3 regions of the Shewanella sp. NKUCC05_KAH genome follow, and region 3 is predicted to be linked to each of the others. Evidence: predicted binding sites of a transcription regulator. Region 3 holds the regulator's gene; each other region holds the start of a gene.
What was found. The regulator LexA, encoded in region 3, represses DNA repair genes until DNA is damaged. The targets are predictions, from matches to a motif close to TACTGTATNNNNATACAGTA.

Region 1 (6,562 bases), on a different contig from region 3:
TCACAACCATGCGCTCCATGCCAAATTCGCTGCAATCATTAGCACGATCAAAATAAACAGTGGACGGATAAAGGGCATACCAAATTTAATCGCACAGCGGGCGCCGATAAATGAGCCTAACATCATGCACAATCCCATCCACAGACCTATTTGCCACTCTACCTGTCCAAGCCAGCCAAAGATAGTCAGTGCGGTCAAGTTGCTGGTAAAAGTCATCGCACGGGCAAGGCCACAACTGTGCAGTAAAGGCAGTTTATACAAAGAGCCAGATGTGACGGTCCAAAATGCGCCAATGCCTGGGCCTGCAAAACCATCATAAGTGCCTAAAGCCAGTCCCTGTAGCCATTGTTGCTTGGCTGGCGGCTTGCTGGTTGGTACTTGGCAGTTAACGTCTGACATCGCATTGGGACTGACTAAACTGTAAATGGCGATGCCAATGATCAGCAGCGGCAGGACTTTTTCGAGCCATTGGGTATCGACTAAATAGACTAAAAAACTGCCCAATACCGCGCCGATAAAGGTGGCGATAAAAGCCATGTACCAAAACGAGGGTTTAAAGAGATGTTTGCGATAATAGGTCCAAGCCGCCATAAAAGAGCCAAAGCTTGCGGCTAACTTATTGGTGCCTAATACGGTATGCGGCGCAATGCCTAAGGTTAACAGTGCGGGGATCGACAATAGGCCACCGCCACCCACGACGGCATCAATGAATCCAGCGATAAGACCTATGACTGCCAACAGGGCCCAATGACTGGGCTCGAGTAACAACTCCAAATTTTAATCCTACTCTATAACACGTCTAAAGGGCGGTAAGGCATCCAGTAAGGACTTGCCATAGCGTTTAGTGACTAACCGCCTATCTAAAATGGTCACTCGGCCATAATCTTGCTCTTTACGCAGTAATCTACCACAACTTTGAATAAGCTTACGTGAAGCATCTGGGATCGTCAGTTGTAAGAAGGGATTACCGCCTTTGACTTTGACATATTCTGCATGCGCTTGCTCAACGGGCGAGGTTGGTACGGCAAAGGGCAGTTTAGTGACGATCAAGTTAGTCAGATAATCGCCGGGCAAGTCGAGACCTTCAGAAAAACTGCCGGTGCCAAACAAGATGCTTGGTTCGCCTTTATCGCATTTAGCTTTATGATTTTCTAACAATTGTTGCCGTGGCGCATTGCCTTGGATAAGTAGCTCAGTGGTGAGTTTACCTTCAAGTAATTCAACCACTTTTTCCATCTGCCAGTAGGAGGCGAATAGCACTAAGGTTGCCATTTCGCCTTCAATAAGGGTGATGATTTGTTCGGCAAGTTCAGCTGTATAGGCATCATCCGTCGGCTCAGTGCGCATTTTGGGTAAATAAAGTGTCGCATTATTGGGGTAATCGAAGGGCGATTGTAAGGCTAAATAACGACTGCCATCGTTGAGTGATAACCCCACCTGATGTACGAAATGGTCGAAGTTATTGAGTGCGCGCAGCGTGGCGCTACATAAGACTACGCCTGCGGCCTTTTGCCACAGCATGGATTCCAGCATAAAGCCGACTTCGATAGGTGAAGCGCTAAATAGATAATCCACTTGTTTACCTGTGATAAGTTCAACCCAGCGCGCCATAGGGGCACCTTTATGTTTATCTTCCTTGGCCATCATCCTCCATAGTTTCTGCAGGTTTTCGAGCCTTTGCAGCATAAATCCGGTTTCGGCCAATAGCGCTTCGGATTGATGTTTAGGAATGTCGCCATCTTTAATCGCCTCTGCCAGCAGTGACAGCATTTTATTAAACTGCTTGAGGGCAAGATTAGAGGTCACTGCAAGGTTTTCGGCGAGAATGAGTAATGACTCTGGTAGTTTGCCGTGCTCAAAACGCAGACGGTTTTCAGGATTGGCAAAGTGTTTGGTCTGGGTATCGCAATAGTGGGCCACTTGATTGAGCTGGGCGATAAGATCGCCTAAGTGATCCTGCATCGCCTGCGCAGGAGCAATAATGTTGTTGCTCTTTATTTGGTTTTGCAACTTAGCGCAGGTTTTGCCAATTTTTTCGAGCCAGTCGCATGCGCCCCTCAGCGTGGCCTGAGCACTGGAGAAATCCCGCGCCACAATGGGTAAGTGATGTGCCTCATCGATAACATAAAACACGTCTTCGGGATCGGGCAAAATCACGCCGCCACCTAGCTCTAAATCGGCGAATAACAAGCTGTGGTTGGCGATGAGCACGTCCCAGGTATCAACATCTTCGCGGGCTTTATGGAACGGGCAATTTCTGTGGCTGGCGACTTGACGATGACAGCTGTGTTTGTCGCAGGCGATTTGTTGCCACAGGTGATCGGGCAGCGGCACGGCTAAGGTATCGATTTCGCCGTTCCAGCGACCTTCGTTATAGTCTTTTAACAGGCCATGCATCATAGCTACTTGGCTATTGTCAGGTTTAGTTTGCCACATGGCCATTTGTGTACTGTTGTCGTCACCGATGAGCATCGCCAGTTTCGATAGACATACATAACGTTGTCGACCTTTAACTAAGCCAAAACGGAAATTTAAGCCGGATTGCTCAAGAAAAAAGGGTAAATCTTTATGCAGTAATTGTTCTTGCAAGGCGACGGTTGCGGTAGCGATGCAGACCTTTTTCTTGCTCGCTAATGCCAGTGGAATGGTACCGAGGATGTAAGACAATGATTTACCGATCCCAGTGCCTGCTTCGACCACTATGATGCGCCTATCTTTATCATAGTCGCCAGCGAGGGTCTTAGAGATTTCCGCCACCATATAGTTTTGTTCGCGGCGCGGCCTAAAATTAGGCAAGGCGGTAGCAATATCCTTATAGATGGCGCGGATCTGGGTTTTTACATTGTCAGGTAACATGCGTCACTACTTTATCGAATTAATGCTGTACATAATAACAGTGATTGCATAGCCTAAGAAACTTTTCTGCCATTTGGCGGCATTTAAATTGAGGAACCATCTAAATTGACTAGCTATGCGATTTGGGAACCCATGCGATGAAGTCAGAGGCTACCGCGGCCGTTAGTGTACAAGGTCGAGTCTTAACACGCCATGCGATTCATCGTCATGGGAGTTTAGTGTTGCAGTATTATCTGGCTACCGCCCAAGGCCCTGTGCTGGTGGAAGTGCAAGGCACTGAACACATTTGTTTTTGTCATCAAACTGATGTCACGGCTTTGCAGTTGCAAACGCCGGGTCAAGCATTGCGGTTTGTACCGTTAGCGCTCAAAAGCTTTAAAGGCGGCGCGGTTAGTGGTGTTTATGCTAAATCTAGCAATAGTTTACGTACCTTACAGCGCATCGCTAAAGATGCCGATATCCCTTTATTTGAAGCCGACATTCGCCCCGAACAGCGTTATTTAATCGAGCGGTTTGTGGCGCTGGATGTGGCATTTTTAGGGCATTTCTCTGCGACGAGTAACATATACGCGCCGACTAGCGACAGTCTTGAGGCTAACTCGCTGCCCGTGTTTATCGCCGAGCGGGCTAAGAGTATTGCCCCTTTAACGGCTGTACATTTCCGCTGTATTTCACTGGATTTTGAATGCAGCTTTGAAGGTTTACTCTATTCAGTTGCACTATATGGTCAATACAGTGGCCGAGACGAAGAGCAAGACAGTCTCAAGCAGACTTATGAAAAAGTGATTATGGTGGGTGAGGCTGAATCAAACTCTCCCGAATATATTGAATGGGTGGCCGATGAGGCTGCACTCATTCATCGATTAATCGCGTGGTTCCATGAGTTTGATCCTGACTTTGTCATAGGTTGGTCAGTGGTGAGTTTTGACCTCGCACTCTTGTCACGCCGGGCATTATTACACCGTATTCCGCTCACCATTGGCCGCGGAGGGGCAAAGCTTGAGTGGAAAGTCGATAATAAATTTCGGCCAGAAACCTTAGTTTTACCGGGCCGTGTGGTACTCGATGGTATCGATTGGCTTAAGGCGGCTTTCTATCATTTTGAGCGGTTTTCGTTGGAATTTGTTTCGCGGAAATTATTAGGTGAAGGCAAGGCCATTCATAACGTGGATAATCGCGTTGAAGAAATTGATCAGTTGTTTAAGGCCAATAAACAAGCCTTAGCCCATTACAATCTTACTGACAGCCGTCTGGTGTGGGATATTTTTAGTCATACTCAATTATGGGAGTTCGCCCTCGCGCGAGCTGAACTAACAGGTTTAGAGTTGGGGCGGGTTGGGGCTTCGGTGGCGGCATTTAATCATTTGTATTTACCGCATTTACATCGAGCCGGTTATGTCGCACCCGATGCTCCTGCGAGTGATGGGATCGAAAGCCCCGGTGGCTATGTGATGGATTCTGTACCGGGACTTTATAAGCATATTTTAGTGTTCGATTTTAAAAGTCTATATCCCTCCATTATTCGTACCTTTTTGATCGACCCTAAGGGATTAATTGAAGGTTTGCAATTGCCCGAGTCTGACTGTGTTGTGGGGTTTCTCGGTGGCCGTTTCAGTCGGCAACAGCCCATTTTACCTAAGCTTATCCAAACATTATCTGAGCAGCGCGAAAAGGCCAAACGTGAGCACAATGCGCCTTTATCCCAAGCGATAAAAATTATCATGAACTCGTTGTATGGGGTTTTAGGTTCTCAAGGTTGTGTTTTCCACGATGCAAAGTTAGCAAGTTCGATCACTATGCGCGGCCATCAAATCATGAAACAAACCCGCGCATGGATAGAAGAGATGGGCTATCAAGTGATTTACGGCGATACGGATTCGACCTTTGTCTGGCTTGGCAGCGAGCCAGATCTCTCAGACATTAACGCCTTAGGTAACACTCTGGCGCGGGAAATTAATGCTAAGTGGCAGGCTAAGATCGGTGAAGATCATCAAGTTGAGAGTTTTCTCGAGTTACAGTTTGAACGCCACTATGAGCAGTTTTTTATGCCGACCTTAAGAAGGTCGTTAGAAGGCAGTAAAAAACGTTATGTTGGCGCGTGGCGTAATGCGAGCGATGAACTTGAGCTTACTTTTAAAGGTATGGAGCAAGTGCGCAGTGATTGGAGCCCTTTAGCGCGCAAAGTTCAAGAGTCACTCTATGAACGGATGTTTAACCAAAGGGATATCAGTGTTTATTTGGCCAGTGTGTTTGAAAAGCTGCTTGATGGTGAGTTGGATGATGATTTGGTATTTCGCAAACGTATGCGACGCAATATTGAAGATTACACGGCTAAATCTTCTCCCCATGTTAAAGTCGCTCAACAATTATGCGACTTAACAGGAGATGCCTCTTTTGGCAAGCGTGGGGCGCAGATTGATTATCTGATTACTGTAAATGGACCGGAATCCTTACTGTACAGAACGTCACCAATTGATTACCAATACTACATTGATAAGCAAATTGGCCCTATTGCCGAGCCTGTTTTTTCGATAATGAAACTAAACTACATGGATATTGCGTCAAAGCAGTTGCTGTTAATATAGTGTTTTTAATGTTCTTTATGTGTTGCGCAGGGTGGCGAATGTAGCGTTTTAACCTGTTTTGTAGAGGTTAACTGGTTTGTTTTTGTGATGTTAATCGACATATTCTTTAGGTTTAGCTTTGAGGGAATATTGAAAGTTTGCTACCCTTTAAGAGGAAATTGTAAGGAAATATAACAACGGAATGACGTTGACAGAACATAAACAAAAAAGGTTAAGCACCAAATGAACAAGACGTTAGTAGCAACTGCGCTTGCAGCAATTTTTTTAGTTCCATCAGTCTCAGCTATCGAGATCTATAAAGATAATAAAAATGCCGTAGAAATCGGTGGTTTTATTGATGCACGCGTGATCAACACTCAAGGGGAAACAGAGGTTGTTAACGGCGCATCTCGCATTAATTTTGGTTTTAATCGTGAGTTGACTGACGGTTGGAAAGCATTTGCTAAATTGGAATGGGGTGTGAACCCTGTAGGTAGTAGCGACATCGTCTATAACAATCGCTTCGAATCTGTTCAAGAAGAGTTCTTTTATAACCGTTTAGGTTACGCTGGTCTGTCCCATGACACTTATGGAACACTGACTATTGGTAAGCAGTGGGGCGCTTGGTACGATGTCGTTTACAACACTAACTACGGTTTTGTGTGGGACGGTAACACTGCAGGTGTTTACACTTATAATAAAGATGATGGCGCGGTAAACGGTGTTGGTCGTGGTGATAAAACAGTTCAATATCGCAATGCATTTGGCGATGTAAGCTTTGCAGTTCAAGCACAGTTGAAAAACAGCAGCTTCTATACCTGTGATACAACGGATGATATTTCACAAGCTCAGTGTCAAGAGAACTGGGAAAGCGGTGATAAAGCTGCTCAACAAGTAGAATACAATTATACTTATGGTGGCGCGCTGACCTATAAAGCCACTGATATGCTGACCTTAACTGCGGGTGTTAACCGCGGTGAGTTTGATGTGAGTTTTGGTAACGGCGAACAAACCACAGCGGTTGATCTTATCTACGGTGCGGGTATCACTTGGGGTAACTTCGATAGCAATGGCTTATACGCTGCTGCAAACGTTAACAGACAAGAAAATCATGACACAGACAATATTGGTCGTTTGATTAA
Region 2 (6,562 bases), on a different contig from region 3:
TCAATGCAGTACGTCAGCTTTCTCATAACATAAAATGGATATGAGAAGCGGCAACCCACTTTCCCCGCATCGATGACAATGAAGTGTAACTATGCAGCAAGCGAAAGCGTAAATTACAGTGTTAAATTGCGTCTATGGCAGGTTTTAATTTCAACGTTGCGGAATGTAGAAACAGCAAATCCGCGCCGGTACCGGCTTAAAATTGGTTAGTATGGGAAACGCACAGGCAGATAAGGCCCCATTCAAGGGGTTTCGGTTTAAATGTTTTATTTATTCGATTTCTCTCAGCGCTCTTTTTATTTCAGTTTCAGCACTATCTAACTCTCTTATCGCTTTACGAATATCATAATCATTTTCTACATTATAAGCGGCTCGTTTAAGACTTCTTTTTGCGTCATCAATTGCACTAGCAGCCTTCTTTAGCTTTACCCTAGCAGACATATTCACTCCGTTGGTCGTATATTATGTATTGATAAGACAACTGATTATTTAACTTTAACCGATATTTTCTATACGTGATATTAGAATAATGCACCCTTTATCATCAATACTCACCTGTTCACAAATGTCTTTTGCATTTGCAGTAACAAAGCTCGGTTCCATCCCTACGCCTACGTAACCGATAATTGCTGTGATCTCAGATTATCGTATTCAATTGCTTTAGAACACTCATTTTAGATTTAAACCTCAGGCTTTTATAATCGGTATGTCTGCCCACTCAGTCGTGTATTTAGGCGACAAAAACTCACGGCGCATGGCCCAATGCTGATCACTCCCCTGTGCTGCAATATACAACACATCGCGGCCATAGCGATTATTCAAACTATCAAATATTTTCATTAAGTTAGGGTCACTCTTTGGCGCATTAAATAAGTCATATTGCACTGACGTTTTAGAGTAAAGCTCAAGCAGGCCTACACCAATCCGATAATAGCGCACACCAGGCGATAAAGGTTTGAAAGCTCCCTGCTAACAGCGGCACACAGTTCGCGGCTGTCATCAGTAGCACAGACAAACTGAACAACTTTTTTAAAATAAACAGGCTGTGGATCATGCGGCGAGTTTGCGGCAAACACGACCATCGTTTTACATAACGAACCTTGTTCACGCGCCTTAGCCGCCGCAATGGAGGCATGTTTGGCTAACGCTTGTTGTAAATGGTCACGGGTAGTTATGCGTTCGCCAAGACTTCGAGTTGAAAAAATTTGCTGCTTATGCGTTTTTGTTTCGTCCCATGTTTTACAGATCTGGCCGTTGAGTTCGCGCACTGTTCGTTCTACTTCAATCGAAAAATGTTGTCGCGCCATTTTCGGCGCAAGCTGAGCCAAATCAAACGCGGTGTTGACGCCAAGTGAACCTAGTTTGGCTGTCAGTTTACGGCCTATCCCCCAAACTTCATCAACTGGCATCAACTTTAAGATTTCAATCCGTAGCGCATCGTTATCGATCACGCAAACGCCTTGATATTGGACCAATTTTTTCGCAGCATGGTTGGCCAACTTAGCCAAGGTTAATGTCTCCCCTACTCCCACGCACACGGGCAAGCGGCATTCACGCCAAACAGCACGACGAATGGCGCTACAATGCAACCAGAGATTAGGAATAGCGACTTGGCACTTTTGAAAAGATACAAATGACTCATCAATACTATAAACATACTGTTCTGGCGCAAAGCGCCCAATCACTTGCATCATTTTTGCAGACAGATCAGCATACAACTCGTAGTTCGATGAAAACACCTGTACATGGTGGCGCCGACATAAATGTTGCTGCTCAAAGTAAGGACCAAACTTTTTCACACCAACCGCCTTGGCCGCTCTATTCGCAGCGACACAGCAGCCGTCATTGTTACTGAGTACAATAGCCGGCTTTCCGCGCAGATCAGGTCTAAACACCAACTGGCAATTGACATAAAACGAGTCGGCATCGATTAATCCGAACATTGCTGACTCAAATACTGATCAAGTAATGTTGAATGCTCATGGATACGAATACTTTTAATGACCACACCATCGACACTGAAAGTGTCGGCTTCATCGATTGCAACGTATGTCATGTTTTGCTGTTGATCGATAGACACTAGCAAACGACGTTTCATATCGAGTAATTTAACAGTAAATTCCCCGTTGTAACTCGCCACCACTAGAGACATGTTCCGGCGCGGTGCCGCTCTATCGATAATTAAAATGTCGCCATCGTATATACCGACACCTTCCATGCTTCGCCCAGCTGTGCGGCCGAACCACGTAGAACTAGGGTGCTCAACAAGGAGTTGATCTAGGCTAAGCGGCAATTCGAGGTAATCTGCAGCAGGTGAAGGGAAGCCGCTTACGCCAGCACTTGCATTGCATGTAATCAATTTCACAAGCTAAAACAACTGTATAAATAATCAGCAATAATAGCAGTAAAAAAAATAAAATCTAAAATTTCGATCCTGCTGCCGGTTCCTGACTTTTTTCGGTGGGTAATCGCCGCGCTCTTTGCGGTGTTATCCACAAAAAATCATGGTTCGGTGGCGAGTTACTTTTCGCTTGAAATGGTAATACGCCTAAAAATGGGTAGTGGGATTTGCAACTGTATGGGTATCAATTAAAGTTTACACTGTCCCTACATATCCTTATCCTTCAAGAGTAGCACTTTTTAGCCTAATAACTTTGAGTTAAACACTGCTTGTGATTCACTATAACCCATAATAAATAAAAGGATCTTTCATGAGCGAAGGGCTGGTTACATTTTTCAAATACAAGTCGTTGGGTTTTGCTCGTCGAGGTGATGATTACTTTGAGCCTTTGAGCATGGATGTAATGCTCGACTCCTTACACAAATGGTTTCAAGACAGAATATCTTTAGAAGATACGCTACTTTGGGATGACCAAACAGTCGGCTACAGTAACCGTAAAAAAGTGTATTTGAAGGCAGTAGAGCGTGATGAGGAATCAGGCGATTACATGCTTATCCTCTGGCGTGCAATTGGTCAGGGAAATGGCGTATACGGCATTAAAGCCGATGCTGGGTTAGAAGACAATAACCTTTATAATGCTGACGATAACGTTGGTGAAGACCGTGTTATTTGGGGTGAAGCCGCTTATTACTGGTTTATTCCATCATTAGATATTTTCGCCTCTATTCGTTTTCCTAACTCTGTTGCTGACACAGAGATTATGAATCGATTCATGCGTGACTATGTAGAGCTACATAGTGACTTCAGGCAAAGAAAAGTCGTAGAGAAAGAATACAAAGGCGGTAAAGGTAAGTATCTGTCTATTTCGTTTGCTCCGATTAAACAAGGCGAGAACGGCAACTTGTGGTTTCAGGCTTATTCTGAACAGTTTAAGAAACCGACTACTAAAGCTGACTTGGAAGAACTAACAGGTAAAATCACACACTTCGTTAAACGTGACGTGATTAGTGCTCAGGTAGTGCAGCAAAGCAGTTGGACTAACTTATTCAAAGATCTACCTTTTATTTCAAGCCAAGTTACGAGAGCCAACCGAAGGGTGGAGGTTAACATTGAGGCTAAGCCGACAGTAAAAGAGCTGAAAGACCTAATTGACCTTTACGAGCGTGAGTACACGGGTACTGATGAGTGGCGAAACATTGGCTTCAAAAAAGAAAATTCTGGAGTTGTTTGGTTAGATAAATTCGTCGTTAAAAGCATTTTAACTATAAACGACTTTGCAGGTAGTGGTCGTGATGACACTGGGCATTACACAACAGAGCGTTTGTTTAAAGCAATGGAGTTTACGCGCGACAAGCTACTGTCAGCGTTTACTGAGGAAGAACAAGAAGAAGCGGTTGGACAATGAAGACCTTAATTTGGCATGTCATTTTAGCTTGCTTAATCGCGTTAGTTAGTTGGCTATTCAAAAGTGACATAACTTACAGCGACGTAACGTCTGTAGTGAGTATTTTGCAAAACGGGTCAGCCATGATTTTTACTATCATGGGAATTTGGATTGCTTACATTTACCCGCAAGCCATGCGTAAGGTTATTCAGCCAAGCTCGTCTGCTATCTTCCCAGAGGAAGACAAAAAACGTGTGCAGCTGTTAGTTGGTGTAGTAGTTATCTCGGCGGTAATACTGGCGATACTGTTGATTGGTATTTCGATGAAACCGTTTCTGGTGAATACAAGCTTGTACCTGAAAGTGCCTGAGCTGTTTTCGTTTGTTGGGCTTTTTGTGTTGCTTTGCCTTGTCTATGCTCAGTTGTTTTGCATTTATAGCGTGATAGCGTCAAACATTAACTTCATAACGGACTTAGCTAATAAAGAAAATGGCCAAAAGCTAGAGAAGAAGCTGAAAAGAACCACTGAAGATTAGTGGTCAAGAAGTGATAAAACCCACCTAGTGCTTTTTTAGATTCTGAAATGAGTAATGCTTTCGAGAGGTATTATGAGCAAAAGACTGGCTCAATCACGGAGCCAGCAAACTCGTAAAGGGGCATAAACGTGCCAGAACTGATCGGCCTGACACGAGTTTGGACAAAGGAGAGTTAGACTTTTAGCTCGAAGTAGTGAGTTTCGAATTAAAATATCTATGAGTTAACGTCCCAATAACTGCCGTAGCTATACTGCGTCCTGTGCCGAAAGCGAGTAGTTAATTGTCTTGTTAAAGATCATTTTCCTACAAAGTTCCATTCTGGCGACAGCAAAGAAACTATGCTGTCTTCGAGTCCTGCAGCCAAATTGAGATGAAACGCACCAAAATGTAAAAGTCCGTGGTCTGGCAAAACATATAGCTCGATTACGGAGCCATTTTGTAAGGCTGATTTAATGTTGTTGTTATTTCGAATATTGGTGCTCTGTGTTGCCGCCGGCTTCCGGTAACCATACATTCTCTTTTTGAGAGGCTGGACTGTTTTGCCAACGTACTTAGGAATGCCGTCAACGACAAAGCTATAGAGAATATTTGAAGATTCAGCCTCCGCCTGAATTTCCAGATCAGGTTCGCCATAGGTTAGCGACCAAACACCTACCTTCCTGAATCCAATGTTAGTTAATTTTCTTAGCATAATTTTGACTTATAACGCCTTGTTATGTGCGTGCTTTAAGTTCACGAACCAAAGCCTCATCACCAGCTTCATGTAGCCACAAACACCAAATTGTAATCGAACCATTATGCTTGCTGTATACAATCCACTCACCAGTTTTGTAGTTGTTCGAGACTGATTCAATTAACGACTGGTACATTGTTTCGATGTCCAAGTCTTGATCTTGTAACTTGGTGCACTTCGCGTGATTAGCCCAGTTTTCAACAATAAATGAAGAATGTCCAAAATGAGTATGCAGGATCTTAAAGCCCACTTGGTCGGATATATTTCTCAATTTACCCCGACCGTTACCGATATCACTGATGCGCTCCAAAACCGACAACACCGAAGTAACGGGAACTGCGACTGCAATGTTTTCAATAACAACATACCCTTGGTGATATAACTGCGATATTTGTTGTTTTAAAAGGTCACTAACCTTACATGTAGGACAATGAAAAGACAGCGCCTCCTCAACCATATGCTCATAATCACCATATAACCAAGTCGACTCTAGAGCTATATCTCTACGAACTTTCACGTCAGTTGAACGGATTATTTGTTCGACTCTAGTCATTACTCCTCCAGATCACATAACGCCAGCGCACAACGGCGCACTTGTAATGGAGGCGCAGCCGCAATGAAAAGGGCGTCCGGCGGCCGCAGGCCGCGAATTGATGCGCCTTGTTAGATTTCTTTTCTTGATGCGACAGCTTTTGGCTTAACCAACTTAAAATAAACAATACTGCCAGCCGCCAGGAGCAAAGGCGGGAATAGCATAACCTTGTACATATGGGTGTAATCAGAAGAAGACATGTAGCCACCGTACGGTTCAAACAACCAAACGAAAACACCAACACATGCAATCCAAAATGCTGGGGCAACGACCAAGGCTCGAGCGGCCGGCGAAGCACTCCAAAATTTTGTTATTAATCTCCCACCGAATGAGTCCGAATCATTACAAAATAAGACCAACAAACGTGACCCTGCGATACCAGACAAAATCGGGATGATAACCATAGCTAAGGCAACTCGGTTTGTTAAGGATGCGATTATTCCGACGAATAAAACTCCAACGAAACCGCCCAGCAAAAAACCTAAAACCCGTAAAATCCAAACTCTCATGTTTACTCCATGAAGAAATCTAACGTCTTAGTATTTATGCGCTGCGCTGTTTAGCACGTTGGACCAGTGAAAAAGCGCACAGTTAACTACCTGTATAAAAAGAACTTATCAGCTTTTTATCAAATACACCATCCGGAAAAACGCGCATGCGCGTTTTCCAAACCTATTAACTAATTTTGGAAAAGTATATACAAATGATTTTAAAGGGTTTTGTTAATTTTAGGCTGGATAAACGCGCAAACTAATGAGTGTAAAACACTCAAAAGCATCTAAATTTAAATACGACTGTATATACCCATACATTGTTAGTCGCTTTACGCTAGGGCCAAACATTAGGTAAATAGATGAGATTTTGTAGGGCAACTCATTCGTCAGTTTTCGATTCACTAAACAAGTGCTAAGAAGCT
Region 3 (6,562 bases):
AAATCCAGTACTTGCTCAACATAGGCTGGTAAGTCTTTAATTCCCATGAAGAGTTCGGCTTTCAGCAGTGGATAAAAATCGGCAACGATTGAAACCACTTGCTGGCGCAGGATCTGTTCATTGTGGGTTAAACAACTCGCAATTAATGAAGGAACAATAAATAAGTGAATGATATTGTTACGATAGTAAGTCATAGACACAGCCTGACTCGCTTCGATAGACACTATTTCCCCTAAAGGATCGGCACTAACAACAAACTTGTTCAGCTCTAAACCTTGCTGCACTAAATGCTTACCATCACCTTCGGCAACAGATGTATAAGAAGTGTAAGGCACTTTTTTGAGTAGGGTCAGATACAAATCAAGCTGACGCTCCAGCAGACTACGTTCTAAGGCGTTTTGATCTGTCGCCAGTAAAACTAAGCTGGTCAAAGTCACCGAACTCGCCGCTGCGGCATCATTGATACGCGTCATCACCCGATTAGCCAGCACGTTTACCGCTGGCGTTAACCAACTTGGTTTCTGCTCGGGATCATCGGCCAACTCAGCACGCCAGTTTGGCGCACGCTCATTTAAGAAATTTTGCAGGGTAATAGGCTCGCCAAAATTCACATAACCTTGGCCAAAATTACCTAATTTGCGAATGGCACCGAACACCTGCCACACAGATTCTTTTTTCTTTTTCTTACCGCTTAACTCTTTATGGTAAGTCGCCACTTCCATCACATGGTCATAGCCTAAATACACAGGCACAAGTGTGACAGGACGTTCAATACCGCGCAGTACGCTGTTCATCGTCATGGCGATCATGCCAGTTTTCGGCGCCAACAGACGGCCAGTACGTGAACGGCCGCCTTCGGAGAAGTATTCCACCGAATAACCTTTAGCAAACAGCTGGTCTAAATACTCACGAAATACTGCGGTGTATAGCTTGTTGCCATTAAAACTACGGCGGATAAAGAAGGCACCACCGCGACGGAACATAGGTCCCGCGGGCCAGAAATTGAGGTTAATGCCGGCAGCAATGTGCGGCGGAACCATGCCTTGATAATACAAAATATACGATAACAGCAGGTAATCCATGTGGCTGCGATGGCAAGGCACATAAACAATCTCGTGGCCATCGTGGTGTAACTGCCGAACTTGCTCGGCGCCTTTAATGTTGATCCCGCTGTAAAGCTTGTTCCACAGCCAAGTTAAAAAACGCTCGGCAATACGCACTAAACTGTCTGAGTAATCGGCAGCGATTTCATCGAGATACTCAATAGCCGTCTCGCGCGCTTGGGTCTCAGAAATCTTTTTACTAGCGGCCTCTTCTTGAATCGCTTTGCGCAGCGACTCAGATTTGAGTAACGAATGAAACAGTGCTTGGCGGTTTGGCAGCACAGGCCCTGTCATTACCTTACGTTGACGACGGAAATGCACGCGTGCAACCCGTGCTAACTTATGGGCAATCCCCATGTCGGTGCCATGTTCGTCAGCCATGTAACGCAGGGATACGGCATTCGAAAACTGCACGAAGTTATGTCGACCTAAGAACAAAATCATCAAGCACTTGCGCAGCCAAGTCGGGTTTTCCCGCTCAAATACGGCCGCCTTCATAGTGTCGTCTTCTTTCCCTGGCGTTCGACCCCAATACAAGCTCACGGGCACAAGTTGAATATCCAATTCAGGACGTTCCTTATGCACGGCTAACAAACGCATAAAGCATTCGAGGAAAGGCTCATTACCAGCACGTTCGCCAAACAGTGGCTTACGTCCTTGAAGACAGACAACCCGAGGCGCAGTCACACCATTAGCCACTAGAGGCTCATAAGGGCTTGGTAAGCCTAACTTAGCCGTTATTTCGCTCAAAGCAGCGATGTCACTGAGGGATTCTGTTTTCATCACATAAACAAGGGGTCTGGAAGCATCCAGATTCAGATCGGCAAAGGGATCCTGAGGCACCACAATAGTGTGCACTAAGTGTTTTTGGATCCAACGTAATGATTTCAACCAAAGAGAGTCGTGTTTAGGCATTATTCTTATGCAATTAAGTGCGTTTACTAGCCCGATAGAATACCAGACTATGGGTAATATTCGCTAATTCTCTCCAACATAGCTAAAAAGTGGTTAATACTTGCGCTGCAAACAATACTGTATATACTAACAGTAACTGTATAGAAAAACAGGAAACACCATGAGACCTTTGACGCCACGCCAAGCTGAAATTTTAGAGCTAATTAAACGAAATATTGCCGATACTGGCATGCCACCCACTCGGGCAGAAATCGCAACCCGTTTAGGTTTTAAGAGCGCCAATGCGGCTGAAGAACACCTTAAAGCGTTGGCGAAAAAGGGCTGCATTGAGATCATGCCTGGCACATCTCGGGGCATTCGTCTGCCTGCGGAAATCGAAGATTTGACTGAAACAGGTTTACCGCTCATCGGCCAAGTGGCCGCGGGTGAACCTATCCTCGCCCAAGAACATGTTGAACAGTACTACCAAGTCGACCCAAGCATGTTCCATCCCGCCGCCGATTTTTTACTGCGAGTAAAGGGCGACAGCATGAAAAATATCGGCATTCTCGAAGGTGATTTGCTGGCAGTTCATAAAGTAGAACAAGCTAGGAATGGTCAAGTGGTTGTCGCTAGAGTCGATGACGATGTCACTGTTAAACGTTTCGAAAAAAAAGGTAATGTAGTCTATCTACATGCCGAAAATGAAGATTACTCCCCGATTAAAGTGGATTTAGGCTTCCAAAGTTTAACAATTGAAGGACTCGCCGTCGGTGTGATCCGTAATGGAGATTGGCTATGAATAAACTACTTGGCAATGCCCCCCGCCATCCGGGCCTGTGGCTCGATGAAGTCCGTGATGCCGACTATGACTGGCACCATGCGCCCATCGCCTGCATGCCAACCAAGACTCAAGGTCGCCAAGAATTAATTCATCTGAGTGCACAACTCGCTCAGTTAAGCCAACAGGGCCGTTGGTTAGTGCTCATCAACCCTCCAAGTATTGGCTACAAGCAAATGCTCGCCAGCGCAGGTGTGCGTATGGATAGAGTTTTGCTGGTACATGCTAAAGATGAAGTTGAAACCCTGTGGGCGATGGAAAAAGCCCTGACAAGTGGTACGTCCAGTGCAGTCATTACTTGGACTCAATCATTGGATGCACGGGATAATCGACGCCTACAAATCGTGGCTAAAAGTGCCCGAGCTATGGGCATAGTGCTTGAAGACGTAAACAGTCACTTACATGCAGACGTACGTATTGAGCAAGGCAATCTCTTCGGTCAGCAATCTTTTTTTAGCGCTGTACACTAAATATTCATTTAATTTTTTACCTTGAAAGCCGCCTCACCTATGAATGTGAGGCTTTTTTTGGCAATTTTTCAGATAATTAGATAAATAAGTGATCTTGATCAATATTTAAACAGCAAGTATGGTTGGTTAAGCTGGTGATGATATATCACCTTCCGTGGTCAATGAATCGAGTATTTATCGAACTCGAAGCGCCACTAAAAATAGAGAACAGATTTATTTCAGCAGTATGTGCCAGCGTGGCTAATTACCAGCAGTAACAATACTTGATTAAAAGTAACAGCCGCCAACGCACGTTGAAGTCAAAAAAGCTTTTTTGGGAACTGAAGAGTTTGCATAGAGTTGAGACTTACTGTGTTGCTCTTCTTTGTAGTTGCTATTCGCAATTGGCAGAGGAGAAGTCTTGTGAAGCAATTGTTGTATTGTTTACTCGTGGTGCTTTTCGCACCACCGTTGACCGCCGCGGACATGCGGTTCAACATGACCCCTGGCGTGACCGAGATCAGTGGCAAGGTTTATCACTTGCACATGACCATCTTGTATATCTGCTGCGCAATAGGCCTAGTGGTCTTTGGCGTCATGATTTACGCCATGATCAACCACAGAAAATCCAAAGGCGCTGTCGCGTCCCACTTTCACGAAAGCACTAAAGTTGAAATCGCTTGGACGATTCTGCCATTTATCATTTTGATCTTAATGGCGATTCCAGCGACAAAAACTTTAATCGCAATGGAAGATCCCAGCAACGCCGATCTCACCGTAAAAGTCACGGGTTCCCAATGGAAATGGCATTACAGCTATTTCGATCAAGATATTGATTTTTATAGCATACTGACAACACCCAGAGCACAAATCGAAGGCACCGAAACCAAGGGTGAAAACTATCTATTGGAAGTCGATAAACCGCTCGTTCTACCAATAAACCGCAAAATCCGCTTTCTGATGACTTCAGAGGATGTCATCCATTCTTGGTGGGTACCCGCCTTTGCCATTAAGAAAGATGCCAACCCTGGATTTATCAATGAGGCTTGGACTCGCATCGACAAACCCGGCATTTACCGCGGTCAATGCGCCGAACTCTGCGGAAAAGACCATGGTTTTATGCCTATCGTAGTACAAGCGTTGCCCGAAGCCGAGTTTGAGGCTTGGGTCACAGAGCAAAAACAAGCCGCAGGTGCTGCGGCTGAAGCCGCTCAAGCCGCTTTATCACAAACCCTAAGTAAAGAAGAGTTGATGACTCTAGGCGAACAAGTTTACCTCGGGCACTGCGCAGCCTGCCACCAGCCCAATGGCGAAGGGTTGCAAGGCGTATTTCCGCACCTTAAAGGTAGCCCGATTGCAACGGGATCACTCAGCGGCCACCTTGAAATCGTGCTCAATGGTAAAACGGGTACTGCCATGCAAGCGTTTAGTAAGCAATTGACCGCACAAGAAATCGCGGCAGTGACTACCTACGAGCGGAATGCTTGGGGCAATAATACTGGCGATGCAGTGCAAGCCAAAGACGTCAACGAGTACATGAACGGCAATTCTGCACAAACATCCGCCACGGTACCAAGCAGTACAACCCCGACACCCGCGCCTGCAACAGACGTCTCAGCTGCAGTCGATCCCGCAAGCCTCCCCACACTCAGCCATGACGCCCTCATGGCCGAAGGTGAAACTGTCTACGCGACCTTCTGTGCTGCCTGCCATCAAGTGACAGGTGCAGGAGTACCACCCGCCTTCCCCGCGCTAGTGGGTAGTGCTATCGCCATTGGACCAGTCGCCAATCACATTGATATTGTGATGCACGGTAAAACAGGCACGGCTATGCAGGCATTTGGCAAACAGCTTAGCCCACAGCAACTTGCAGCAGTCATTACCTATGAACGCAATGCTTGGGGCAACAATACCGGCGATACAGTGCAACCTGCTGATATCGCAAGTCATGGACAGTAGGGGATAATGATGAGCACTACGACTCAAGATCAAACCGCAGCCCATGATGACCATCATCATGGTGCGCCAAAGGGCATCATGCGCTGGCTGCTAACCACCAACCATAAAGACATAGGTACTTTGTATTTATGGTTCAGCTTCATTATGTTCTTAACCGGTGGCGCTATGGCCATGGTGATCCGCGCTGAACTCTTTCAACCTGGATTACAATTGGTCGAGCCCAACTTTTTCAACCAAATGACAACTGTTCATGGGCTGATCATGGTATTCGGTGCGGTAATGCCAGCCTTTACAGGGCTAGCTAACTGGCTGATCCCTATGATGATAGGGGCGCCCGATATGGCGCTGCCACGGATGAATAACTGGAGTTTTTGGATACTCCCCTTCGCCTTCACTATCCTTCTCAGTTCGCTATTTATGGAAGGTGGCGGACCTAACTTTGGTTGGACCTTCTACGCACCACTATCAACAACTTATAGTCCAGATAGCACGGCGCTCTTTGTATTTTCTATTCACATCATGGGGATAAGTTCGATCATGGGCGCAATCAACGTGATTGTGACCATAGTGAATTTACGCGCGCCAGGCATGACATGGATGAAGTTACCATTGTTTGTCTGGACTTGGCTTATCACGGCATTCCTACTGATCGCGGTTATGCCCGTACTCGCGGGCGCAGTGACTATGGTGCTGACAGATAAGTTTTTCGGCACGAGTTTCTTCGATGCGGCTGGCGGCGGCGATCCTGTGATGTTCCAGCATATTTTCTGGTTCTTCGGCCACCCTGAAGTCTACATCATGATCTTGCCGTCCTTTGGCATCATCTCTGCCATAGTCCCAGCCTTCAGTCGTAAACCCTTATTTGGCTATGCATCCATGGTTTATGCTACGGCTAGTATTGCAATTCTGTCGTTCCTCGTGTGGGCGCACCATATGTTCACCACAGGTATGCCTGTGTTTGCCGAGCTGTTCTTCATGTATTGCACTATGTTGATTGCAGTGCCAACTGGGGTGAAAGTGTTTAACTGGGTTGCCACTATGTGGCGCGGCTCACTCAGTTTCGAAACGCCCATGCTGTTTGCTGTAGCCTTTATCATACTCTTCACTATTGGCGGTTTTTCGGGATTAATGCTCGCCATTACGCCCGCCGACTTCCAGTACCACGATACTTATTTTGTTGTGGCACATTTCCATTATGTACTCGTAACTGGTGCGATTTTCTCCATCATGGCAGCGGCCTATTATTGGCTACCTAAGTGGACGGGGCACATGTACAACGAACGACTGGGACAATGGCATTTCTGGTGTTCGGTGAT

Region 1: the regulator LexA is predicted to act here: its motif matches at 2,880-2,899, upstream of dinG (ATP-dependent DNA helicase DinG).
Region 2: the regulator LexA is predicted to act here: its motif matches at 2,376-2,395, upstream of KO533_RS19010 (S24 family peptidase).

What each region holds. Positions count from the first base shown of each region.
Region 1 covers NZ_JAHKQZ010000002.1:344,198-350,759, reverse strand. The annotation lists gene KO533_RS03425 (TSUP family transporter) at 1-774, opposite strand; gene KO533_RS03430 (primosomal replication protein) at 1-4, opposite strand, end outside; gene dinG (ATP-dependent DNA helicase DinG) at 784-2,856, opposite strand; gene KO533_RS03415 (DNA polymerase II) at 2,994-5,441, shown strand; gene KO533_RS03410 (porin) at 5,664-6,562, shown strand, end outside.
Region 2 covers NZ_JAHKQZ010000024.1:6,352-12,913, forward strand. The annotation lists gene KO533_RS19000 (hypothetical protein) at 271-441, opposite strand; partial or broken gene KO533_RS19005 (Y-family DNA polymerase) at 688-1,943, opposite strand; gene KO533_RS19010 (S24 family peptidase) at 1,931-2,365, opposite strand; gene KO533_RS19015 (hypothetical protein) at 2,712-3,806, shown strand; gene KO533_RS19020 (hypothetical protein) at 3,803-4,321, shown strand; gene KO533_RS19025 (GIY-YIG nuclease family protein) at 4,617-5,012, opposite strand; gene KO533_RS19030 (hypothetical protein) at 5,035-5,607, opposite strand; gene KO533_RS19035 (hypothetical protein) at 5,718-6,155, opposite strand.
Region 3 covers NZ_JAHKQZ010000032.1:1,804-8,365, forward strand. The annotation lists gene plsB (glycerol-3-phosphate 1-O-acyltransferase PlsB) at 1-2,018, opposite strand, end outside; gene lexA (transcriptional repressor LexA) at 2,179-2,799, shown strand; gene KO533_RS21375 (SulA-like leucine-rich domain-containing protein) at 2,796-3,308, shown strand; gene coxB (cytochrome c oxidase subunit II) at 3,711-5,246, shown strand; gene ctaD (cytochrome c oxidase subunit I) at 5,256-6,562, shown strand, end outside.